Regions from separate parts of the Vibrio sp. 2134-1 genome, predicted to be linked through region 3. Evidence: predicted binding sites of a transcription regulator. Region 3 holds the regulator's gene; each other region holds the start of a gene.

Region 1 (7,610 bases), on a different contig from region 3:
CTTGAATTAACAAGTAAGCCGCAAAGGCAAGAATAGCACCGCCAAGTAAAACAAAGTGGTAATGCTTGGCTTTGCGTTGACCCAATCGCACTGCGACTGTGCGTTTACCACACTCTCGGTCGTTCTCGATATCACGCATATTGTTGATGTTGAGTACTGCAACGGCGAGTAAACCGCAGCCTAGAGCAGGTAAGAATAGCGTGGTATCTACGTGACCAGTATGCAAGAAATAAGTACCGGATACGCCGAGTAAACCAAAAAACAAGAAAACTGAAATATCGCCAAGCCCCACGTAACCGTATGGTTTGCTACCCATGGTATAAGCAATGGCTGCGAGAATGGCCAGAATTCCCAGCCCGATAAAAGTGACAATGCTTTCCAGTGAACTTAGTGAATAGAAAACCAACACCAAGCCTGAAATGGCGGTCAGAGCGATGTTAAAGATAATCGCCTGTTTCATCTGTTTCGCACTTACCGCGCCTGACTGCATCGCTCGTAATGGGCCGAGGCGTTTGTCGTTATCTGTACCTTGAACGGCATCGCCATAGTCGTTTGCCAGGTTGGACAGAATTTGCAGCAATGTCGCGGTTACGAAAGCCATGATGGCAATCGTCAGTGAGAAATGACCCGCCGAGTACGCGAGCACGCTACCTGTTAAGATAGAGACCAATGCCAGAGGTAATGTTTTTGGACGAGCGGCTTCAAGCCAGATCTGTAGAGATTGTTTCATGGAAATTTCGTGCTAGTAACCAATGTGCCCAGTATAAGCACAAAGAGGCAGATACGCTATTGACCTAAAACAACTCAGCTAGAAGTCAAAGGGTTATTCAGAATCTATCGTCCGATTGTGCAGTGGTGAAGGTAAGTTGGAAAGAAAGGCGTTTGCTGTTAGCAGATTCTTAGTCTCGCTTGAGCTCGCTAGAATGACCAGGTCTTTTGATTTAGGTGTTGTCAAAGTCACCGTCATTCTTAACAACGAGTGTGATTCAAAATCGATCATCCGATTATGCGGTGGTGAAGGTGAGTGGGAAAGAATAGGCGTCTGTTGTTACCAGATTCTTAGTCTCGCTTGAGCTCGCTAGAATGACGAGACCTTTTTGATTTAGGTGTTGTCAAAGTCACCGTCATTCTGAACAACGAGTGTGATTCAGAATCGATCATCCGATTGTGCGGTGGTGAAGGTGAGTGGGAAAGAATAGGCGTCTGCTGTTACCAGATTCTTAGTCTCGCTTGAGCTCGCTAGAATGACGAGAGCTTTTGGTCTAGATGTTGTCTAAGTCACCGTCATTCTGAACAGCGAGGAACGAGTGTGATTCAGAATCCATCATCCGATTGTGCAGTGGTGAAGGTGAGTGTGAAAGAATAGGCGTCTGCTGTTAGCAGATTTTTAGTCTCGCTTGAGCTCGCTAGAATGACGAGATCTTTTGATTTAGATGTTGTCAAAGTCACCGTCATTCTGAACAACGAGGAACGAGTGTGATTCAGAATCTATCGTCCGATTGTGAAGTGGTGAAGGTGAGTTGGAAAGAAAGGCGTTTGCTGTTAGCAGATTCTTAGTCTCGCTTAAGCTCGCTAGAATGACGAGAGCTTTTGATCTAGATGTTGTCTAAGTCACCGTCATGCTGAACAGCGAGGAACGAGTGTGATTCAGAATCGATCATCCGATTGTGCAGTGGTGAAGGTGAGTTGGAAAGAAAGGCGTCTGCTGTTAGCAGATTCTTAGTCTCGCTTGAGCTCGCTAGAATGACGAGATCTTTTGATTTAGATGTTGTCAAAGTCACCGTCATTCTAAACAAAAAGCCCAGAAACAAGGTTCTGGGCTTTGGTAAAATAGATTGCGTTTAAAGAATAAAGCGGCTTAGATCTTCATCTTCAATTGTGTCGCCTAGGCGCGCTTTCACGTAAGCGGAATCAATAATGAATTTAGCGCCAGATTGCTCCGCTGCGTCGTAAGAGATTTCATCCATCAAGCGTTCCATTACGGTGTGTAAGCGACGAGCACCGATGTTTTCTGTGCTCTCGTTGACCGTCCATGCCGCTTCCGCGATTTGCGTGATACCATCTTCTGTGAACTCGATGTCCACATCTTCCGTTTTCATCAACGCAACGTACTGCTCTGTTAGAGAGGCTTTTGGTTCTGTCAGAATGCGTTTGAAGTCGTTGCTGCTTAGTGCTTCTAGCTCAACACGAATTGGTAGACGGCCTTGCAATTCTGGGATCAAGTCAGATGGTTTTGCCACTTGGAATGCACCAGATGCAACAAACAGAATGTGGTCTGTTTTTACCATGCCGTGCTTGGTTGATACCGTGCTGCCTTCAATCAATGGAAGTAGGTCGCGCTGAACACCTTCGCGTGAAACGTCTGGGCCTGAGCTCTCGCCGCGTTTACAGATCTTGTCGATCTCATCGATAAATACGATGCCGTTGTTTTCAACGTTGAAAATCGCTGCTTCTTTCAGCTCTTCTTGGTTAACCAGTTTCGCCGCTTCTTCTTCCGCTAACGCTTTCATTGCGTCTTTGATTTTCAGCTTACGTTTTTTCTTAGTGTCGCCAGCGAGGTTTTGGAACATGCCTTGCAGCTGGTTAGTCATCTCTTCCATACCAGGAGGCGCCATGATCTCTACGCCCATCTGCGGTGCGGCTACGTCGATTTCAATTTCTTTATCGTCTAGTTGGCCTTCACGCAGTTTCTTACGGAAGATCTGGCGAGTGTGAGAAGACTCTTCCGTTTGCTCTGCTTGACCCCAACTATCACGTGCTGGTGGCAGTAGCGCATCAAGAATGCGTTCTTCCGCTTGTTCTTCTGCGCGGAATTTCACTTTTTCCATCGCTTGTTGATGCGTCATTTTCACAGCGACATCGGTTAGGTCACGGATGATGGTTTCAACTTCTTTACCAACGTAACCCACTTCGGTGAATTTTGTCGCTTCAACTTTGATGAAAGGGGCATTTGCCAGTTTTGCGAGGCGTCGTGCGATTTCAGTCTTACCAACACCAGTAGGGCCAATCATCAAGATGTTTTTTGGCGTCACTTCGGCACGCAAGCTTTCTTCAAGCTGCATGCGGCGCCAGCGGTTACGAAGTGCAATCGCAACCGAACGTTTGGCTTTTTCTTGACCGATAATGTGGCGGTTCAATTCATGAACGATTTCGCGAGGCGTCATTTCAGACATATTCTTTCCTTACTTCGTTACGATTACGCGGTTGGTTTTTCAGGCTCTATTGTTGAGTCTAGCTCTTCTACCGTGTGGTGATGGTTAGTGAAGACACAAATGTCACCCGCGATATTGAGAGCTTTTTCCGCGATCTCACGAGCATCTAGATCTGTGTTTTCTAGTAGGGCGGTTGCGGCAGCTTGTGCGTAAGCACCACCAGAGCCAATCGCAATCAGGTCGTGTTCTGGCTGTACGACATCACCATTACCGGTAATGATTAACGATGCGGTTTCGTCGGCAACGGCAAGTAATGCTTCGAGCTTGCGCAAAGCACGATCGCTACGCCAGTCTTTAGCTAGCTCAACTGCCGCTTTGGTTAGGTGACCTTGGTGCATTTGCAGTTTGCTTTCGAAGCGCTCAAAAAGGGTGAAGGCATCCGCAGTACCGCCGGCAAAGCCCGCTAGTACTTGGTTGTTGTATAGGCGGCGAACTTTGCGCGCATTACCTTTCATTACGGTATTGCCTAGAGATACTTGGCCATCACCCGCGATGACGACTTTATTATTTCGACGTACAGATACAATGGTAGTCACAGTCGACCTCTTGATTATTTCTCTTTGGATTTAATTCAGTATATGGGGGAGGAGAAATGGGGATTCAAGGGGGCAAAAAGAAAGGCCCTAGGATCTTAGCTCCTAGGGCCTGAGTTTAAAGATTTTCTTTCCAAATCGCGCACGGCTCGATTTTCGCGCGTTGCAGTTTATGACGGTCACGTTCTGCATCACGTTTGAACTTATACGGACCTAGCACCACACGATACCATGAACTGCCTTCTTTCTTACGAATCTTGCTCGACATCCCTTGGAACGCGATTGCAAGCTTGCGCTCTTCCGCTTGTGCCTGAGTTTTGTACGCGCCACACTGCATGATGTAAGGAATTTTAGAAACTTCAATTTCTTTAGCCACAACTTCAACTTCACGTTTCGGTAGTGACTCAACATATTCCCATTTTTCTTCTGGTGGTGGCGGCAAGTCTTTTTTCGGCTTTGGTTTGCTGACAGTGGTTGTTGGCTGCTTCACGACTGGTTGTTTAGGTTCTGGGTCGCTACTCAAAAGGTAAAGACCATAGCCAAAACCGCCCACGAGCAAGATAGCGAGCAGGCCACTGCGCCAAGGTTTTTTTCTTCTCGGCGGCTGTTTTTTTGTCGACTTTTTTGGGGCGCCTCGCCCCCGTCTTACATAATCTCTATTTGCCACGGTTATTTCTGGTCATCAAGGATTCTTGCAAATATGTTAATCCAGAACGAGTTGAGAAAACACCCTATTGATAGAATCTTGATAGCTAAAGCGCGACAACGCCCGAGTGTAGGAGTGTGTTTCCGTTCTCACTTACATTTATTCAGGGATACACAAAAAGCAGGAGGGGTAAATAAAAAAGCGGCGCCTTAGCACCGCTTTGGGGATGAATACCTAATCTTTAGGTTAAGGGCGCTGTGGTGGCGCTGCACTTCCACGAATGACGAGATTAGTTTCAAGCAGACGCGAGCCTGAATGCACGTCGTGGCCTTTTAACATCTCGAGCATCATTAGCATCGCTTGTCGACCAATCTCATAGCGAGGTTGAGATATGGTGGTCAACGGTGGATCGCAGTACTGAGCGAAGTTAATGTCATCAAAGCCCACAACAGAGAGATCTTGCGGTACTCGTAAGCCAAGCTTTTTCGCTTCTTGAATTGCGCCGATGGCCATTGTGTCACAGTGACAGAAAATAGCCGTTGGTGGTTCTGGCAATTCGAGCAGTTTACGAACGGCTTTTGCTCCGCCATCAAAAGAGAACTCAGTAATGACACTATATTGTGGATCTTTATTGATGCCGGCACGGCGCAGGGCTTGTTGGTAGCCTTGCTGGCGGAACTGACACAATATTGCTGTATCTGGTCCAGAGATTTGAGCAATGCGTTTATGACCTAATTGGGTCAGGTAATTCACCGCTTCAAATGCTGAGGTCAGGTTATCAATATGTACTGTCGGAAGCTCGAGCTCTGGCGCAAATTCACACGCCATTACCATCGGAGGTAAGTTCTTTTGCTCTGGCTTACTGACATCGAATGGTAGATCTGTACCAAGCAGTAGCATTCCATCTGCCTGCTTAGTAAATACGAGGTTTACGAAAGAGCTTTCGCGTTTCTTCTGTTGTCCGCTATCGCCCAGCAGGACTAGATAGCCATGTTCCATGGCTGCATCTTCAATACCGCGAATAATTTCAGAAAAATAAGGATCACAGATGTCGGGAACGATAGTAACAATGGTTTTTGATTCGTTTCTACGTAAGTTACGCGCTAATGAGTTTGGAGAATAACCCGCTTCAAGTACGGCATCTTCTACTCTCTTTCTTGTAGAAGAAGAGACTTTCTCTGGATTCATTAAGGCTCGAGATACCGTAGCCGTAGACACTCCCGCAAGCTGGGCAACATCCTTCATTGTCGCCATAGTTTTTAACCTCTCATTTATTTTTTGCCAAGATGACGTTATTCCGGTTTGAAATCAGAGTAATCAAACCGAGTGAGAGCTGTATTTGCTCTTCGCTCAGTTCGTGTTAACGAGTGGGAAAATGGATTCTTCACCGCGATATCAATTTGTGGGAATAGTCATTGTTTTAATCTAAGCCTGTGCAAACAAGTCACTTTAGACTTTTCTAATTTGGATAGTCTATTCATTTCTAAAGTGAAAGTTACGGTCTGTTTAACAAAAATTGTAATCTTGGTGTGATTCTGGTCACATTAAATGGTAATTCATTACATAGTTAAACGTTTGCTAGCTGAGATCTTGTGGTTCTATGTCTAAATTCCAGCGTACTTTCTTAGCATTTGGCAACAACTCAATAGCAGGTTTGGCACTGGTTAATAACTTTTGCATCAATGAACGATGCTGAGTTTGCAGTAATAGTTGCCAGCGGTATTTACCAGCCCGCTTAGCCAAAGGTGAAGGAGTAGGGCCTAACACCATGCAGGAATCATCGAACAGAGGGTGTGACTCTAACGTAAAGCGAACCTGACGCAGGAAGTCTTCAACTACCTCACTTTGGTTCGCCTCTGCTTTATACAGAGTCAAGAAACTATAAGGCGGAAGCTGAGCCAGTTTGCGTTCTTCCAGAGCAGTCATAGCAAAGTGGCGATAGTCTTTTTGAAGCAGGGCCTGCAGCAAGCTGTGCTCAGGATGGTGGGTTTGTAGGATAACCTCGCCAGGTTTACTTGCGCGGCCGGCACGACCTGCGACCTGAATAAACAACTGCGCTAGTCGCTCGGAAGCGCGGAAGTCACTACTATAGAGAGAGCCATCAACATCCAAAAGAGCAACGAGTGTTACATTTGGAAAATGGTGCCCCTTAGCCAGCATTTGGGTGCCAATCAGAATTTGATGTTCACCTTTACGAATCGATTCAAGGGCATCTTCCAAACTACCTTTGCGACGTGTGCTGTCTCTGTCGATGCGAATGGCGTTGTATTCTGGAAATAACTGAGCCAATTGTTGTTCGAGTTGTTCCGTTCCTACGCCGACGGTAACCAGTTGAGTTGAACCACACCCCTGACATTGATGAATTACCGGTTGTTGTGAGCCGCAGTGATGGCAGCGTATTTCGTTGCTGTAATGGTGGAACGTATAGTACGCATCACAACGTTTACATTCTGCAATCCAACCGCATTCATGGCACATCAAAGCGGGCGAAAAGCCTCGGCGGTTAAGAAACAACATTACTTGATTGCCCGCTTTTAAATGCTTGCGCATCTCGGCAATCAGTTGGGCAGATAAGCCACTTTCTAAATACTGACCTTTTACATCTAACACTTTATTAGTGGTTGGCACGGCAGAGCCAGCTCGTTGGGTTAGTGTTAAATGGTGATATTTGCCTGACAAGGCATTGTGCAATGTCTCCAGTGCAGGTGTGGCTGAGCCCAGAACAATCGGAACTTGTTCTTTATGAGCGCGCATTACAGCAACATCGCGTGCATGATAACGCAAGCTATCTTGCTGTTTGTAAGAGGTGTCATGTTCCTCGTCCACAATGATAATCCCGAGATCAGCAAAAGGCGCGAGTAGGGCAGAGCGTGTGCCGATAATGATTCCGGCCGCTTTGTCGCGTGCAGAAAGCCACGCATTCAGACGCTCCGTCTCGTTTAACCCGGAGTGGATGACGTCAACTGGCACATTAAAACGGCGTTTAAAGCGGTTGATGGTTTGGGGCGTTAAGCCAATCTCTGGTACTAAAACCAAGGCTTGTTTCCCTTGCTCTAAAACTGGCTTGATAAGGTTGAGGTACACTTCTGTCTTACCTGAGCCCGTGACGCCTTCTAATAAATAGCAAGCAAAACCTGTTTGGCTATTTACACTTGCAATAGCCAGCGCTTGTTCGTGGTTGAGCTTTGGCTTCTCGACGTCGCATTCAACGTGCTGTCC
Region 2 (7,610 bases), on a different contig from region 3:
CATCGCGCATCAGTTCAAGCTGGTCTTCATAAATGTGAGCATTCACAATCTTATGAAATGCCTGACCAGGTTTCTTGCCCGTAATTTGCGCCATAATCGCCAAGAACACGTAAACTTGAACCATATTGAAGTTTAAGCCAAGCGGTACATCACACGAACGCTGAGTACTATTCAGGTAAAGCGTATCATCCAGCAATGAAAAATGGTGACTGTACATACAAGGACGCAAGCACCCCATGTGGAACTCACCCGGGTTGTAGAAGTTCAAGATTTCACCGCGATCATCAACACCACGCGTTAAGTCATCCACTATCTTACGTAGCTGGTCAACATGACCACCATCAGGTTTCGCCCAGGCGCGCCCTTGAACCCCATAGACACGGCCCATGTCGTCTTCACCTTTACGGTATGGGTTATTCAACCAGGCATCATTTAGGTTGGCATTGGCATCCCAGGTTTTCGTGCCCAGCTTACGAAAATCTTCCGCATTATCGTAACCACGAATATACCCTAATAGCTCTGCAACGGCCGCTTTCCAAAAACTTTTACGTGTGGTGACCAACGGAAATTGATTGTTCGCAACATCGTAGGTTAAATCCGCGTTGATTACGGTCAGGCAGCGCTTGCCTGTACGCTCATTTTCAACCCAAACACCTTGGTCAACGATGCGTTGACACAAATCTAAATACTGTTTCACACCAATACCTTACTTCGTCTTTTGTGGTAATTCGTCTTTGTAATGACCACGTTTGTATGCCCAAACCATCATGAGGACACCGATAACCACCATTGGCAGGGATAAAATCTGTCCCATGGAAATAAAGCCACCGAATAAACCCAAATGAGCGTCTGGTTCGCGCACGTACTCAACTAAGAAGCGGAATGTACCATATCCAGCTAAAAATAGCCCTGAAACAGAACCTAGAGGACGAGGTTTCTTGATGAACCAATTCAAGATGAAGAAAAGTACGATACCTTCAAGCGCCATTTCATAAAGCTGCGATGGATGACGTGGCAGTGGACCGCCATTTGGGAAAACGATCGCCCAAGGCACATCCGTTACTCGGCCCCACAACTCGCTGTTCATGAAGTTACCTAAACGCCCCATACCCAAACCAAATGGCACAAGCGGCGCGATAAAGTCAGCAACACCGAAGAAAGTTCGCCCGTTTTTGTGTGCATACCAGAACATCGCAGTAATCACACCCAGTAAGCCCCCGTGGAAAGACATACCACCGGTCCACACTTTAAATAGATACAAAGGGTCAGCCAGGAAGAGCTCAAAATTGTAGAAAAGCACGTAGCCTACACGGCCACCAATCACCACGCCAAGGAAGCCTGCGAACAACAAATCAGAAACCTGCTCTCGTGTCCAACCACTTCCAGGCTTATCTGCACGTCGGTTCGCTAACCATAGAGCAAACATAAAGCCCACAAGGTACATCAAACCGTACCAACGAACCGAAACAGGACCAATAGAGATTAAAACCGGATCAATATTGGGAAATTCAATATATCCCTGAGACATAAATCATTCTCTTCTTATCACAACAAAATAAATATACCCAAGTAACCTCTAGATGCTTGGTTCAGCGAGAATGACTTGGGTACAAACTTAGAGCAGCATGGTCGCTGCAACAAACATTAAGAACACCGCGAATATCTTTTTTAATACCGCAGTTGGAAGATTAGTTGCCAGCTTCGCACCCACTTTTGTTGTGAGCATCGAGGCCATAGCAATCGCTAATAAAGCGGGAAGATAAACATAACCAATACTGTATGAAGGTAAGCCTTCGACTTTATAGCCATGTAAGATGAAGCCGATCATACCAGAAATAGCAATCACGCAACCACAAACGGAGGATGAACCCACCGCTTTACGCATCTCTATCCCGTGTTTATTTAGAAATGGTACCGACAGTGAGCCACCACCAATACCAGCAAGGCTTGATACGACACCAATTCCCGTGCCGTAAACTACAGTCACAGGGCTGCTCGGCATAGGTTTACTGCTCGTAACTTTAATGGAACGAAACATTTGTACTGACAGGCAAAGAACAATGACACCAAACACTTTCGGCAAATAGTGTGTAGGGATCCACTCAGCAATATTGGCACCAACAAAGCCACCAATGACCACACCAGGCATCAACCATTTTACGACAAACATATCGACATTGCCGAGCTTAAGGTGATTCATCGCCGATGAGCCAGACGTGACAATAATACTCGCTAACGAAGTGGCTAAGGCCATGTGCATACTCATTTCTGGAGAGATCCCAGCAAGAGGAAGCAAATACAACAAGGCAGGAACAACAATCAAACCACCACCGATACCGAGTAACCCCGCCATCACACCCACAAAAGCGCCTAGCGCCAACAATAACAAAAATAAAGAGACGGTCACGATTTCCTACTTTTTACCTGCACGGATAAAGCCCGCAAAGCCCTGTTGAATGAAGAAGTCATGCATCATTTGATGAATGTCCTCCCCATAGGATTTTGTCATTGCTTGCTCCGCTAATTTTTCTAATTCTTCTTGTTGACTATGACGAATCAAATATTTCACCTTAGCCACGTTGGAGGTGTTCATACTCAAACTGGTATACCCTAACCCAAGTAAGAGAAGAGCGCCAAATGGATCACCCGCTAGCTCACCACAAATACACACGGGCACCTGATATTTATCACACACCTCATGGATTTGCTTAAGCGCTAACAGTACCGCAGGATGCATAGATTCATAGACATCCGCTACGCGCGAATTGTTCCTATCTACCGCTAATAAATACTGAGTTAAATCGTTTGTCCCGACAGAAACAAAATCAACACGGTGAGCAATCGTTGGCAACAGATACACCATCGATGGTACTTCAATCATGACCCCAATTTGTGGGAATTGAATTCTATCATCAAGCAAAACGGCTTCGCTGTGAGCTTGATTAATCAAGCTAATGGCATCGTCTAGCTCTTTTACCCCTGACACCATTGGCAATAAGATACTTAAGTTTCCGCTTTCTGCACTCGCTCTTAACATTGCACGCAGTTGGATCAAGAAAATGTCTGGATGATCCAATGTAAAACGAATGCCACGCCAGCCTAGAAACGGATTATCTTCTTCGATGGGCAAATACGGCAAAGGTTTGTCACCACCAATATCCAAAGTACGCATCACTACTCGTTGATTCGGATAGCTGTTAAGTATTGCTTGGTATTGATGATACTGCTCATCTTCCGAAGGAAAGTGATGCTGAAGTAAAAATGCAATCTCTGTTCGGTACAACCCAACACCATCAACACCTGTGTTGATGGCAATATTACTGTCTGCACTGAGTCCCGCATTCAGCATAATTTCGATATGGTGATTATCTTGCGTAACCGCAGGGAGTGCGAGGTCCTTGTTTACCATGGCAAACAATTCAGACTCTTCGCTTACTAAGCTGCGATACTCTCGCAACAACTGGCGGTTTGGCTCTAAGAAGATCTCACCCGTATAGCCGTCGACTATCCCGAGTTTGCCATTCACCACATCCGGATTAATGTTGGCGCCCATAACTGCAGGGACCCCAAGAGCTCGAGATAAAATGGCAGCGTGAGAGTTTGCGCCTCCCTCTAATGATACGACGGCTAACAAAAACTCTTTAGGTACAGAAGCGAGCAAGGTGGCAGTGAGTTCGTTCGCCACCAAAATAATGGGACGATCAATTGCAGAATTTTCTTGCTCGCTGTTGTGCAGAAAATAGAGCAGCCTTTGCCCTAACTCTCGGATATCTTGCGCTCTTTCACGCATGTATACATCCGACATTCTGGCAAATCGATTCGAGTATGACTCTACAACTTGGCGTAACGCCCAGTCTGCCCTATCTCCTTTTTCAATCTGCTTCTTCAAATCACCGCGAAGCATCGGATCATTCAGTAAGTGAGTAAACAGATCGAAGATCGCCAGCGCATCTTTGTTGATTTCACTGTCCAGTTTTTTCCGCATGCGGCGAAAGTCATTTAACGCTCGCTCTATGGCCACCAGTAGTGTCTCGTGCTCGCGTTCCTTATCTAACGTGGACGAAGGGAAAACATCCGATAAACTCGGCTGGGTATTGTCGAACCAAAACTCTCCAATCGCGACACCAGTAGACGCAGGCAAACCTTTTAATACCGTGGGTTTAGATGCTAACTGCCAATGCCCAAGATTCTGCGCATGTGCAATGAGCACCGCTAACTGAGCGGATAAGGTAACAAGAAACGATTCTTCCATTTCACTAAACAAGCGCGGCGTTTTTTGTTGGATCACCAACACACCTAAAACTTGTTTACGATGAATGATTGGAGTAGCTAAAAAAGAGTGGTAAATCTGTTCGCCGAGTTGAGGAAAGAATTTGAACTCGGGGTGTTTTGAGGCTTCGGCAAGGTTAAGGGGTTCAGCGCTTCGTTTTACCAACCCAACCAAGCCTTCATTGAAGTTGATATGAATACTATCACCTTCAAAAATAAGGCCTTGAGTTGCCATTAACTCAAGGCGCTGCATTTCTTCATTAGCAAGATAGATAGTACAGCACTCAGTACTAAGGGCAGCACAAGTCTCTTTCACCAATATATCGAGTGCCAGATGCACATCATCGACCCTGGAGACTTTCTCAACTATTTCCCTTAGCTGACTGAGCATGATTATCCTCTACGTTGCTTTTTTCTTTTCCCTTTCGCTTTTCTCTCTCGAAAAGGCATGGCTAAGGATGCAAATTCTTTCATCGCTCGTCGATAAACATCTCGCTTGAAAGAAACAACTTGCCTAACTGGATACCAGTAACTTACCCAGCGCCAACCATCAAATTCAGGGGATTTTCCGCGTTGCATATTAATGCGAGATTCATCGCATTCTAATCTCAGCAGAAACCATTTCTGTTTTTGGCCGATACAAACAGGCTTGGAGTCCCAACGCACCAATCGCTTTGGTAGCTTATATCTTAACCAATGACGACTTGTTGCAATGATCTTAACGTCTTTTTTCGTTAAACCGACTTCTTCGTATAACTCCCTGAACATGGCTTGTTCAGGGGTTTCACCTTCGTCAATCCCACCTTGTGGAAATTGCCATGAGTGTTGCCCGTATCGTTTAGCCCAGAAGACCTGACCATGGTTATTACATATCACAATACCAACATTAAGTCGGTAACCATCGCCATCTATCACTGGCTAACCTCTATGAATAAATTTTTTATTACCGTGATTTTTCCACATATCCCCATTACTAGCAAACTTACTGATGTGATATGAGCAAGATTTATTACCTTTTCACCATTTTTGGATATCTTTTAATCAAACCATACCTTATCAACACAAGAGTGAGACATTGCCCACATTTATTCACCTTTTCTGTGAATAACTTTGTGAAGAATTCAATTCAAATGAGTAATTCAGTTCAATCCCATCAAAAGCAAAACAAATGAACAAACAAAAAAATAAACATAAAACATTGATAAAAAAGTATTTATTTTTAAAAATAACGATAATTCGATCTTCAGTTTCTTGATGATCTTTTCACCAAACTCAGATCGGTCAAAGATCCACCAACAGGCTATTTATCCACACTCACCTGCTATTCGTTTAGATGATTACAACAAAATCAACCCCAAAAATGCATTTTAACCCCTGTTTATTCATACAGACCCCGCCAGGATCTTATCAATACCTCCTTCACCTGTGGATAAGTTATGAATTGATCGTTCTTACACCGCCTCGGTGAAATCTTAAACAGTAGATTTGGTCGGAGTTTGATAAACTATATTTTTTGTAATACCACCTTGTAACTATGAAACCAGAACCACAAACAGAAGCAGAGCTATTGGAACGAGCGCATGATATGGCAGGACTCAGTTTTGCTGAGTTGGCCGCCGAGGCGAATATGATTGTTCCTGAAAACTTAAAACGTGATAAAGGTTGGGTGGGTCAATTACTCGAATGGCACTTGGGCGCTCCAGCTGGCAGTAAACCTCAACAAGATTTCGCAAAACTAGGGATCGAGTTAAAAAGTATTCCGATTAGTTACTCTGGCAAACCTTTAGAAACAACCTTTGTTTCTGTGGCCCCCCTCACTGGTGTTCATGGTCTTACATGGGAAACAAGTCATGTTCGAAACAAGCTATCTCGTGTGCTTTGGGTACCCGTAGAAGGAGAACGAGAAATCCCACTCGCTGAAAGACGTGTGGGCAGTCCACTCATTTGGTCACCAGATGAAGAAGAAGAACGGATTTTGCGAAATGACTGGGAAGAGTTAATGGAGATGATCGTCTTGGGAAGATTTGATCAAATTTCCGCCAGACACGGAGAAGCGCTGCATCTTCGCCCTAAAGCCGCAAATGCAAAAGCGCTCACCGAAGCATACAACTCAAATGGTAAGCCGATGAAAACTCTGCCCCGAGGCTTTTACCTTAGAACACAGTTTACTGAACAGATCTTACTCAAGCACTACATTAACACTCAACCAGAATAAAACCATATCAGCTATTTAGTGCGTCACGAGCGATAACTCAATATCGCAGTACGAGGCTGCCTCTTCAGTGCCACATTCGTCATACGCATTGCGCAGCCTTAAATACGCTTTATCGACCCCTAGCCTCAATAGTTCTTCTTTTACTAAGTCTAGAGAGCCAAAATGTATCGGGTCTTCACCGTCTTTAATCGGCTCAAGTTGATGCTTGTACTCCACAGCTAAAAGATAGTCAGAGACATCAGAACACCCAATCACAAATACTTTGGGAGTTTTATAAGTATCTTTATGTGGACCATGTAGCCACATGTCCAATTGATGCTTCTGCATAACATACCTCCTTCACACGATCATTTAAGTGTAGTTAGGCTAACTGTAGCTTTCGAGTTTGCTCTTCCTTTATACGTAAATCATTTGCGATTGCGGCTAAAAATCCCCTATATTGGAGTCACTTATTTAGTCGGTAACTCTTCAAGGACGTGATATGCAATACACAAAACTACCGCACTCATCACTTGAGATCAGTAAAATCTGCCTCGGCACTATGACGTTTGGCGAGCAAAACACAGAAAAGGACGCCTTTGAACAGCTCGACTTTGCCCTCGATCATGGGGTGAACTTCATCGATACCGCAGAGATGTACCCTGTACCGCCAAACTCGGAAACACAAGGGCTCACCGAGCAATACATCGGTAATTGGTTAGCAAAAAGCGGCAAAAGAGAGAAAGTAGTACTGGCAACAAAAGTGGCTGGCCCTCGCAATGTTCCTCACATTAGAGACAACATGAGCCTTAATCGTCGCCACATCCATACAGCAATTGATGACAGCCTTAATCGTCTACAAACCGATTATGTCGATTTGTACCAACTACATTGGCCGCAGCGTCAAACCAACTGCTTTGGTCAACTCAACTACCCATACCCTGACAAACAAGAAGAAGTCACGTTAATTGAAACGTTGGAAGCGCTTACTGAATTAGTGAATGCAGGTAAAGTGCGCTATATCGGCGTATCCAACGAGACGCCGTGGGGTGTGATGTCGCTATTGCGTTTGGCAGAAAAACACGATTTGCCAAGAATTGTCTCCATTCAAAACCCATATAACTTATTGAACCGCAGCTTCGAAGTT
Region 3 (7,610 bases):
TTGCTGGTGGTATTGCAGTGAGCTGTCTTGGCCATTGTCATCCAGTAATGGTAAACGCACTAACAGAGCAAGCTAACAAGCTTTGGCACTTAAGTAACGTTATGACGAACGAACCAGCCCTTCGTCTGGCGAAAAAGCTAACAGAAGTGAGTTTTGCTGAGCGTGTGTTCTTTGCTAACTCTGGCGCAGAAGCAAACGAAGCCGCTTTGAAGCTGGCACGTCGTTATGCAGCAGACGTTCATGGCACTGAGAAATCTGAAATCATTGCATTCAAACAAGGTTTCCACGGTCGTACATTCTTTACCGTAACGGTTGGTGGCCAAGCGGCATACTCTGACGGCTTCGGTCCTAAGCCAGGCGACGTGACACACCTTCCTTACAACGATATCGAAGCTTTACAAGCACACATGTCTGATCGTACTTGTGCGGTCATGATGGAGCCACTACAAGGTGAAGGCGGCATCGTGCCACCAACGCCTGAGTTCGCTCAAGCGGTTCGCGAGCTGTGTGACAAACACAACGCCTTACTGATCTTCGATGAAGTGCAAACTGGTAATGGCCGAACAGGTAACTTCTACGCTTACCAAGGTTTAGGTATCACGCCAGATATTCTAAGTACTGCGAAATCACTTGGTGGCGGTTTCCCAATCGGTGCAATGCTAACGACAGCAAAATTGGCAGAGCACATGAAAGTGGGCACTCACGGTTCTACATATGGAGGTAACCCACTAGCGTGTGCGGTTGCAGAAGCGGTTGTAAATGAAGTCACTAAGCCAGAGGTTTTGGCTGGTGTACTAGAACGCGAAGCAATGTTCCGTGAAGGTCTAGAGAAGATCAACGCGAAGTACAACATCTTCTCAGAAGTGCGCGGTCAAGGCCTATTACTTGGCGCTGCACTAAATGAAGAATGGCAAGGCCGTGCGCGTGACGTGCTGGTTGCTGCAGGTAAACAAGGTCTCATGGTATTGGTTGCGGGTGCCAATGTCGTACGTTTCACACCATCACTCGTTATCACACAACAAGAAATTGAAGAAGGCTTGGCGAAACTGGATAAAGCGATCGCGACTTTAGTTTAAGCGCGATATCAGTTTAAACGTCAACGCAGACACCCCCGTCAAGGATCTCTGATGGGGGAATTGTTCCTACAATATAGTTAGGATCTTCTTGCATCTGGAGGGAGTATTGATGCTAGTAGTTCGCCCTATCGCGATGTCGGATTACGACGCACTGCACACTTGTGCGGTGGAGTCTGGTCACGGATTTACATCTCTACCGGTTAACGAAGAACTGTTAACCAATCGAATCAAACATTCAGAGTACAGCTTTGGTAAGCCAGATGTGGCAGAACCAGGCGATGAAGGCTACCTGATGGTTGGCTTTGACTCTGAAACGGGTGAGGTTGCGGGTACCACCGGAATCGAAGCATCTATCGGCTGGGATGTCCCATTTTACTCATATCACATTAGTAAAGTTGTGCACTCGTCGCCAAAGCTTGGCGTTAACAACGTCGTTAAACTGCTTACTTTTGGTAATAACTACACTGGTAACAGCGAAATTTGTACCTTGTTCTTGCGTGAGAAATTCCGCCAAGGTCTGAATGGTCGTCTAATGTCGAAGTGTCGTTTCCTAATGATGGCAGAGCACCCAGAGCGCTTCTCTGAAACGATCTTTGCGGAGATGCGTGGCGTTTCAGACGACGAGGGTAATTCACCATTCTGGCAATGGCTTCAAGAGCATTTCTTCTCTATCGATTTCACTCTTGCAGATTACCTGACAGGTATCGGCAAGAAAGGCTTTATCGCCGACTTGATGCCGAAACTGCCTATTTACATCAATCTGCTCAGCCCAGAAGCGCAAGCCGTGATTGGTCAAGTACATGACAACACGCGTCCAGCGCTGAAGCTGCTTGAGCGTGAAGGTTTTACCAACCGAGGCTACGTCGACATCTTCGATGGTGGCCCAACGGTTGAGTGTGATCTGCGTAATATTGAGTCGGTACGTCATTCATTCCGCGCGCAAGTCAAAATCTCTGAACATTCCAGCACACAAGACTTCTTGATGTGTAATTCATCTTTCGAGAACTTCCGTGCGACAGTCACTAAGGCGGCGTATGACGCAGAGACACAGAGCGTAATGATCGCACCAGACGTTGCGGATGCACTTTCGGTTGAAGAAGGGGATTTCGTTCGCCTTCTTCCGCAGTAACAGACGACAGAATTTAAGGATAGAAACAATGACACATTGGATTGCAGGTGAATGGGTACAAGGTCAGGGTGAAGCATTTACGTCTCTGTCGCCGTACAACCAAGAAGTGATCTGGCAAGGCAAAGGTGCAACGGCAGAGCAGGTGAACCAGGCGGTATCTGCAGCGCGTGAAGCGTTTATTGACTGGAAAAAGCGCCCATTTTCAGAGCGTGAGGCAATCGTGTTGGCTTTTGCGGAGAAAGTAAAAGAGAACAGCGAAAAAATCGCCGAAGTCATTGCCAAAGAAACTGGTAAGCCAATTTGGGAAACGCGCACTGAAGCAGCGGCAATGGCAGGTAAAATTGCCATTTCGATTCGCGCTTATCATGACCGCACTGGTGAGGCGAGCCGTGAAGCAGCAGGCAACCAAATCGTATTGCGCCACCGCCCATTGGGCGTGATGGCGGTGTTTGGTCCTTACAACTTCCCAGGCCACCTACCAAATGGTCACATTGTGCCTGCGCTACTGGCTGGTAACACGGTAGTCTTCAAACCGTCTGAGCAAACGCCATGGACGGGTGAATTGGCAATGAAGCTATGGGAAGAAGCCGGTCTGCCGAAAGGCGTGATTAACCTTGTTCAAGGCGCGAAAGAAACTGGTATCGCGCTCGCTGACGCAAAAGGCATCGATGGCGTACTGTTTACGGGTAGCGCAAATACGGGGCATGTATTACACCGTCAATTTGCGGGTCAACCGGGCAAGATGCTCGCACTAGAAATGGGTGGTAATAACCCGATGGTGATCTCTGATAAATATGGTGATTTGGATGCCACGGTTTACACCATCATCCAGTCAGCGTTTATCAGTGCTGGGCAGCGTTGTACGTGTGCTCGTCGTTTGTATGTGCCATTGGGTGAAAAAGGCGATGCGCTTATCACCAAACTCGTTGAAGCGACACGCAATATTCGCGTAGACCAACCATTTGCAGAACCTGCGCCATTTATGGGACCGCAAATTTCGGTCGCGGCAGCCAAGTTTATTCTTGATGCACAAGCTAATCTACAGTCTCTTGGCGGTGAAAGCTTGATTGAAGCGAAAGCAGGAGAGGCGGCGTTTGTTTCTCCAGGCATCATTGATGTAACGAACATTGCTGAGTTACCAGATGAAGAGTACTTCGGCCCACTTCTGCAAGTGGTGCGCTACGAAGGATTAGACAAAGCCGTGGCGCTAGCAAACGATACGCGCTTTGGCTTATCTGCTGGTTTGGTTTCAACCGACGACCAAGAATGGGAATACTTCGTTGACCACATTCGTGCAGGAATCGTGAACCGTAACCGCCAGCTTACTGGGGCAAGCGGTGATGCGCCATTTGGTGGTCCGGGGGCGTCGGGTAACTTGCGCCCAAGCGCTTACTACGCAGCAGATTACTGTGCGTACCCAATGGCATCAATGGAAGGTCAAGAGACTGTCTTGCCTGCAACATTGAGTCCAGGTGTAGCGCTATAAGTTTTAATAATAGAGTCGCAACTATGCATTGCGGCTCACCTTGCCGGCGCATCATTTAGGTATGGGTTGTAGTGATCGTTGGCAGAACACGAAAAGTGAGCAAAGACTCGGAAAAGCGTGTTGACTGACTGGCATTTACCGTCACAGGTTGATGGTTGCTCGTTCATTATTCTGGACAACTTTTGTTGTGAACGAGCAGCCAACTTCCGCTTACCTTTAAACTCTACATCTCGTAACAAGGAGTCGTTATGACGCCCGATGTGTTATTTGAATCGCTATGGCAAGATTACATTCAACGTCTTTGCCCTTCGGCTGCTAAAGTGCATCAGCTGCTTCAAGAAGATGAGCCTCTGATTAATGATCATATAGCTTTACGTACCTTCAATATCGCGCCTCTTGGTATTGAAACTCTAGCTAAGCCATTTGTAGCTATTGGTTACAAGGCGTGTGGTGATTACATTTTCGAAAGCAAAAAGCTGGTTGCTAAGCACTATGAGCACCCAGATCCGAAGCAACCTAAAGTATTTATTAGTGAGCTAAAAGTTGAAGAGTGCTCGCCTGAGCTACAAGAGATTGTGAAAAATTTGGTGGCACAAATCGATGCTGACAAGCTGAAAGATAGCGCATTCTTACATGGTGGACGCTTGTGGGATTTAAGCTTTGCTGATTACCAAACGTTGGCTAAAGAAAGTGAGTACGCATCTTGGCTTGCGGCGCATGGTTACGGAGCAAACCACTTCACGGTGAGCGTTAACCAGCTCAATGAATATGAAGAAGTGAAGCAGGTAAACGATCATCTGCGTACCGCTGGGTTTACCATTAATGAAAATGGTGGTGAAGTGAAGGGCACTCCTGAGGTGTTGCTAGAGCAGTCATCGACCATGGCAGATAAAGTAGCGGTTCGTTTTAGCGAAGGCACTGAAATTATCCCTGGCGGGTTTTATGAATTTGCTAAGCGCTATCCGATGGAAAATGGTGATTTGTACCCAGGTTTCGTGGCCGCTTCAGCTGACAAAATCTTTGAAAGTACGAATGGCTAAGTTTTAGGGTTAACCTGTTAAGCTTACTCATTAGTGTTCGCTGCACCCTATCTCATTTGGTCATGAGTAAATAAAAAGCCACCAATGTTGCCATTGGTGGCTTTTATAATTTTGTTCGTGTCACTCTAGTTCGAGATTAACGAGTACCGTAAACCACGATGGTTTTACCGTGAGCAGAGATTAGGTTCTGCTCTTCTAGCATCTTCAAGATACGACCTACTGTCTCACGAGAACAGCCAACAATTTGACCGATTTCTTGACGAGTGATCTTGATTTGCATGCCGTCTGGGTGAGTCATTGCGTCTGGTTGTTTTGCAAGGTTCAGAAGCGTCTGAGCGATACGACCAGTTACGTCTAGGAACGCCAGGTCACCCACTTTTTGGCTAGTTACTTGAAGACGACGAGCCATCTGCGCAGAAAGACGCATTAGGATGTCTGGGTTTACTTGGATAAGCTGACGGAACTTCTTGAAAGAAATTTCAGCAACTTCACAAGGAGATTTAGCACGAACCCAAGCTGTGCGCTCTTGGTCTTCCTCGAATAGACCAAGTTCACCAATAAAGTCTCCTTGGTTTAGGTAAGAAAGGATCATCTCCTTACCTTCTTCGTCTTTGATAAGAACCGCAACAGAACCTTTAACGATGTAGTACAAAGTTTCTGCCTTTTCGCCCGCGTGAATTAGCGTGCTCTTTGAAGGGTACTTATGAATATGACAGTGTGAAAGAAACCACTCTAATGTTGGGTCGGTTTGAGGTTTACCTAGAACCATAATATCTCACTTCCTCTGCAGGGTACGCTTGCGCTATCCATATTTTAGCTAAGCCTGAATTAGGCCTACTAGAATAAGAGCACTTTTTATATGCTGCAAGCTCTCTTGTGTTTCGGTAAGAAATAGTATCCTTTTTCGAAAACGATTTCTTGATTTTAATCGTGCCATGATTGAGATTTTGTAAGCAAAACTGTGCACATGATCACGGTATGAAAAGTAAACATCTTCGCAGGCAGGTTTTTAGCCAATTTTCCCTGTTTCGATGAGCTGTTGTAGGATAGGCCGAACTATGAGCTCCATTGCAAAGCTCATCTTACCGCCGGGTACGACAATCGTGTTGTGGCGTGACATGAATGAGCCATCAATCATGGCCAGCAGATATGGGAAGTCGACATTCTTGATACCGCGTAGGCGAATCACCACAAAACTCTCATCCAAACTAGGGATGCCTTTTGCATTAAGTGGGTTGGAAGTATCAACGGTCGGTACGCGCTGGAAGTTGATGTGAGTACGAGAAAACTGCGGAGTGATATAGTTGAGGTAATCGTCCATGGATCGCACGATTGAGTCCATTACCGCTTCACGCGAATGGCCGCGATCGCGAGTGTCACGTACGAATTTTTGGATCCACTCTAAGTTCACAATCGGCACCATACCAATTAAGAAATCCACATGTTGAGCAACATTAACATCGCCATCGACCACGCCACCATGTAACCCTTCATAAAACAGCACGTCGCTGTTTTCGGGTAAGTCTTGCCACGGTGTAAACGTGCCTGGCATTTGATTGTAGGGAACCGCTTCGTCAAACGTGTGCAGATAACGGCGCACGCTGCCAGTACCATCATGCCCGAACTTACGGAAAAACTCTTCTAATCCCGGGAAGTCATTAGCTTGTGGGCCAAAGTAGCTAATGTGTCGACCTTGCTCGCGGGCTTTGCGAATTTCGATGTCCATTTCTGGGCGAGTAAAGCGATGGAAGCTATCGCCTTCAACCCATGCGGGTTTAACGTTCATCATATTGAACATTTTACGGAAGGCTTCAGATGTAGTGGTCGTGCCGGCACCGGACGAACCAGTAACCGCAATAATTGGGTGTTTAGCTGACATGACAAACCTTGTCGAAAATTACTTACCTGTAATGTGCAGTAGAGTTACTACTGCACGGTCGATATCCCACTATAGCACGTAACAATACCTTGTCATCGAGTGGGATACGGTAAAATGTGAAGGGTCTAAAATTTTGTTTTATGTTGAATATCGACGGTTTCGTGTAGCTCAGAGAACACGATAACCGCTTCACCTTTTTCCAATTGAGCTTTAACTTGATCAATTTTGTCTTGCAAAGAAACCTCGACGGTTCCGTAATCCGTTCCTTCGCGTAAGACGAATTCACGAATTAAGTTTTCCAATGTTTCCGGCGCAATGTCTTGCCATGGAATGATCATAAATACCTCTAACTTTTATGATGAGCGGCTAGTTTACTGCGTTCGTTGCTTGGATACAGCAGAAAGGTAATCTGCGGCGATACTTTCGTAATACGCGGGCAGCGCTTCCTCCAACCAAAACTTAGGTTTTAACGCCGTTCCTGTCAGGAAGCCAACATGGCCACCGTGTTCAAAGAGACGGTAATCAATGTTATCTGGCAGAACAAATTTCGGGATCACATCGTCGGTCATGAATGGATCGTCTTTGGCGTGAATGATCAGTGTCGGTAGCGTGATCTGTTGTAATTTACTCAAGCCTGAACATTGATCGTAATAATCTTGTGCGTCTTTAAAGCCATGCAATGGTGCGGTGATCAAATCATCGAATTCATACAGCCGTGTGACACGTTTTATTGAGTTGTAGGACAGCGCAAGCTCGCCATGCAATAGATGATGCTTTTGTAACGCGTTACGTTTCAGTGAAGAAAGCAGGTAACGGCGATACACTTTCGAAAAGCCTTGTTCAATACGGTTTGCACACGCAGCTAGGTCTAAAGGCGCCGAGATAATAGTCGCTGCATTCAAAATAGGGTGGTCTTTATATTGGGCTAAATAATTCGCCAACATGTTACCGCCAAGAGAAATACCAACTGCAACTTTGGGATTATCAGGAAAACGTTGTT

Evidence for each region. The regulator CRP, encoded in region 3, controls carbon source genes, mostly activating them, when cyclic AMP is high. The targets are predictions, from matches to a motif close to TGTGANNNNNNTCACA.
Region 1: cytR (DNA-binding transcriptional regulator CytR) is a predicted target of CRP. The motif match lies at 5,920-5,935, and genes of this name have one in related genera.
Region 2: rppH (RNA pyrophosphohydrolase) is a predicted target of CRP. The motif match lies at 5,338-5,353, and genes of this name have one in related genera.

Annotation. Positions count from the first base shown of each region.
Region 1 covers NZ_JAWOUS010000005.1:5,386-12,995, forward strand. The annotation lists gene R7R78_RS07885 (1,4-dihydroxy-2-naphthoate polyprenyltransferase) at 1-730, opposite strand, end outside; gene hslU (HslU--HslV peptidase ATPase subunit) at 1,842-3,173, opposite strand; gene hslV (ATP-dependent protease subunit HslV) at 3,197-3,748, opposite strand; gene ftsN (cell division protein FtsN) at 3,864-4,412, opposite strand; gene cytR (DNA-binding transcriptional regulator CytR) at 4,638-5,666, opposite strand; gene priA (primosomal protein N') at 5,970-7,610, opposite strand, start outside.
Region 2 covers NZ_JAWOUS010000047.1:247-7,856, forward strand. The annotation lists gene R7R78_RS23315 (thymidylate synthase) at 1-697, opposite strand, end outside; gene lgt (prolipoprotein diacylglyceryl transferase) at 707-1,528, opposite strand; gene R7R78_RS23325 (sulfite exporter TauE/SafE family protein) at 1,616-2,407, opposite strand; gene ptsP (phosphoenolpyruvate--protein phosphotransferase) at 2,414-4,660, opposite strand; gene rppH (RNA pyrophosphohydrolase) at 4,663-5,184, opposite strand; gene mutH (DNA mismatch repair endonuclease MutH) at 5,804-6,484, shown strand; gene R7R78_RS23345 (DUF6482 family protein) at 6,500-6,811, opposite strand; gene R7R78_RS23350 (NADP(H)-dependent aldo-keto reductase) at 6,966-7,610, shown strand, end outside.
Region 3 covers NZ_JAWOUS010000025.1:26,255-33,864, forward strand. The annotation lists gene R7R78_RS20820 (aspartate aminotransferase family protein) at 1-1,076, shown strand, start outside; gene astA (arginine N-succinyltransferase) at 1,186-2,205, shown strand; gene astD (succinylglutamate-semialdehyde dehydrogenase) at 2,234-3,691, shown strand; gene R7R78_RS20835 (DUF1338 domain-containing protein) at 3,940-4,731, shown strand; gene crp (cAMP-activated global transcriptional regulator CRP) at 4,868-5,500, opposite strand; gene R7R78_RS20845 (phosphoribulokinase) at 5,741-6,610, opposite strand; gene R7R78_RS20850 (YheU family protein) at 6,736-6,948, opposite strand; gene R7R78_RS20855 (hydrolase) at 6,982-7,610, opposite strand, start outside.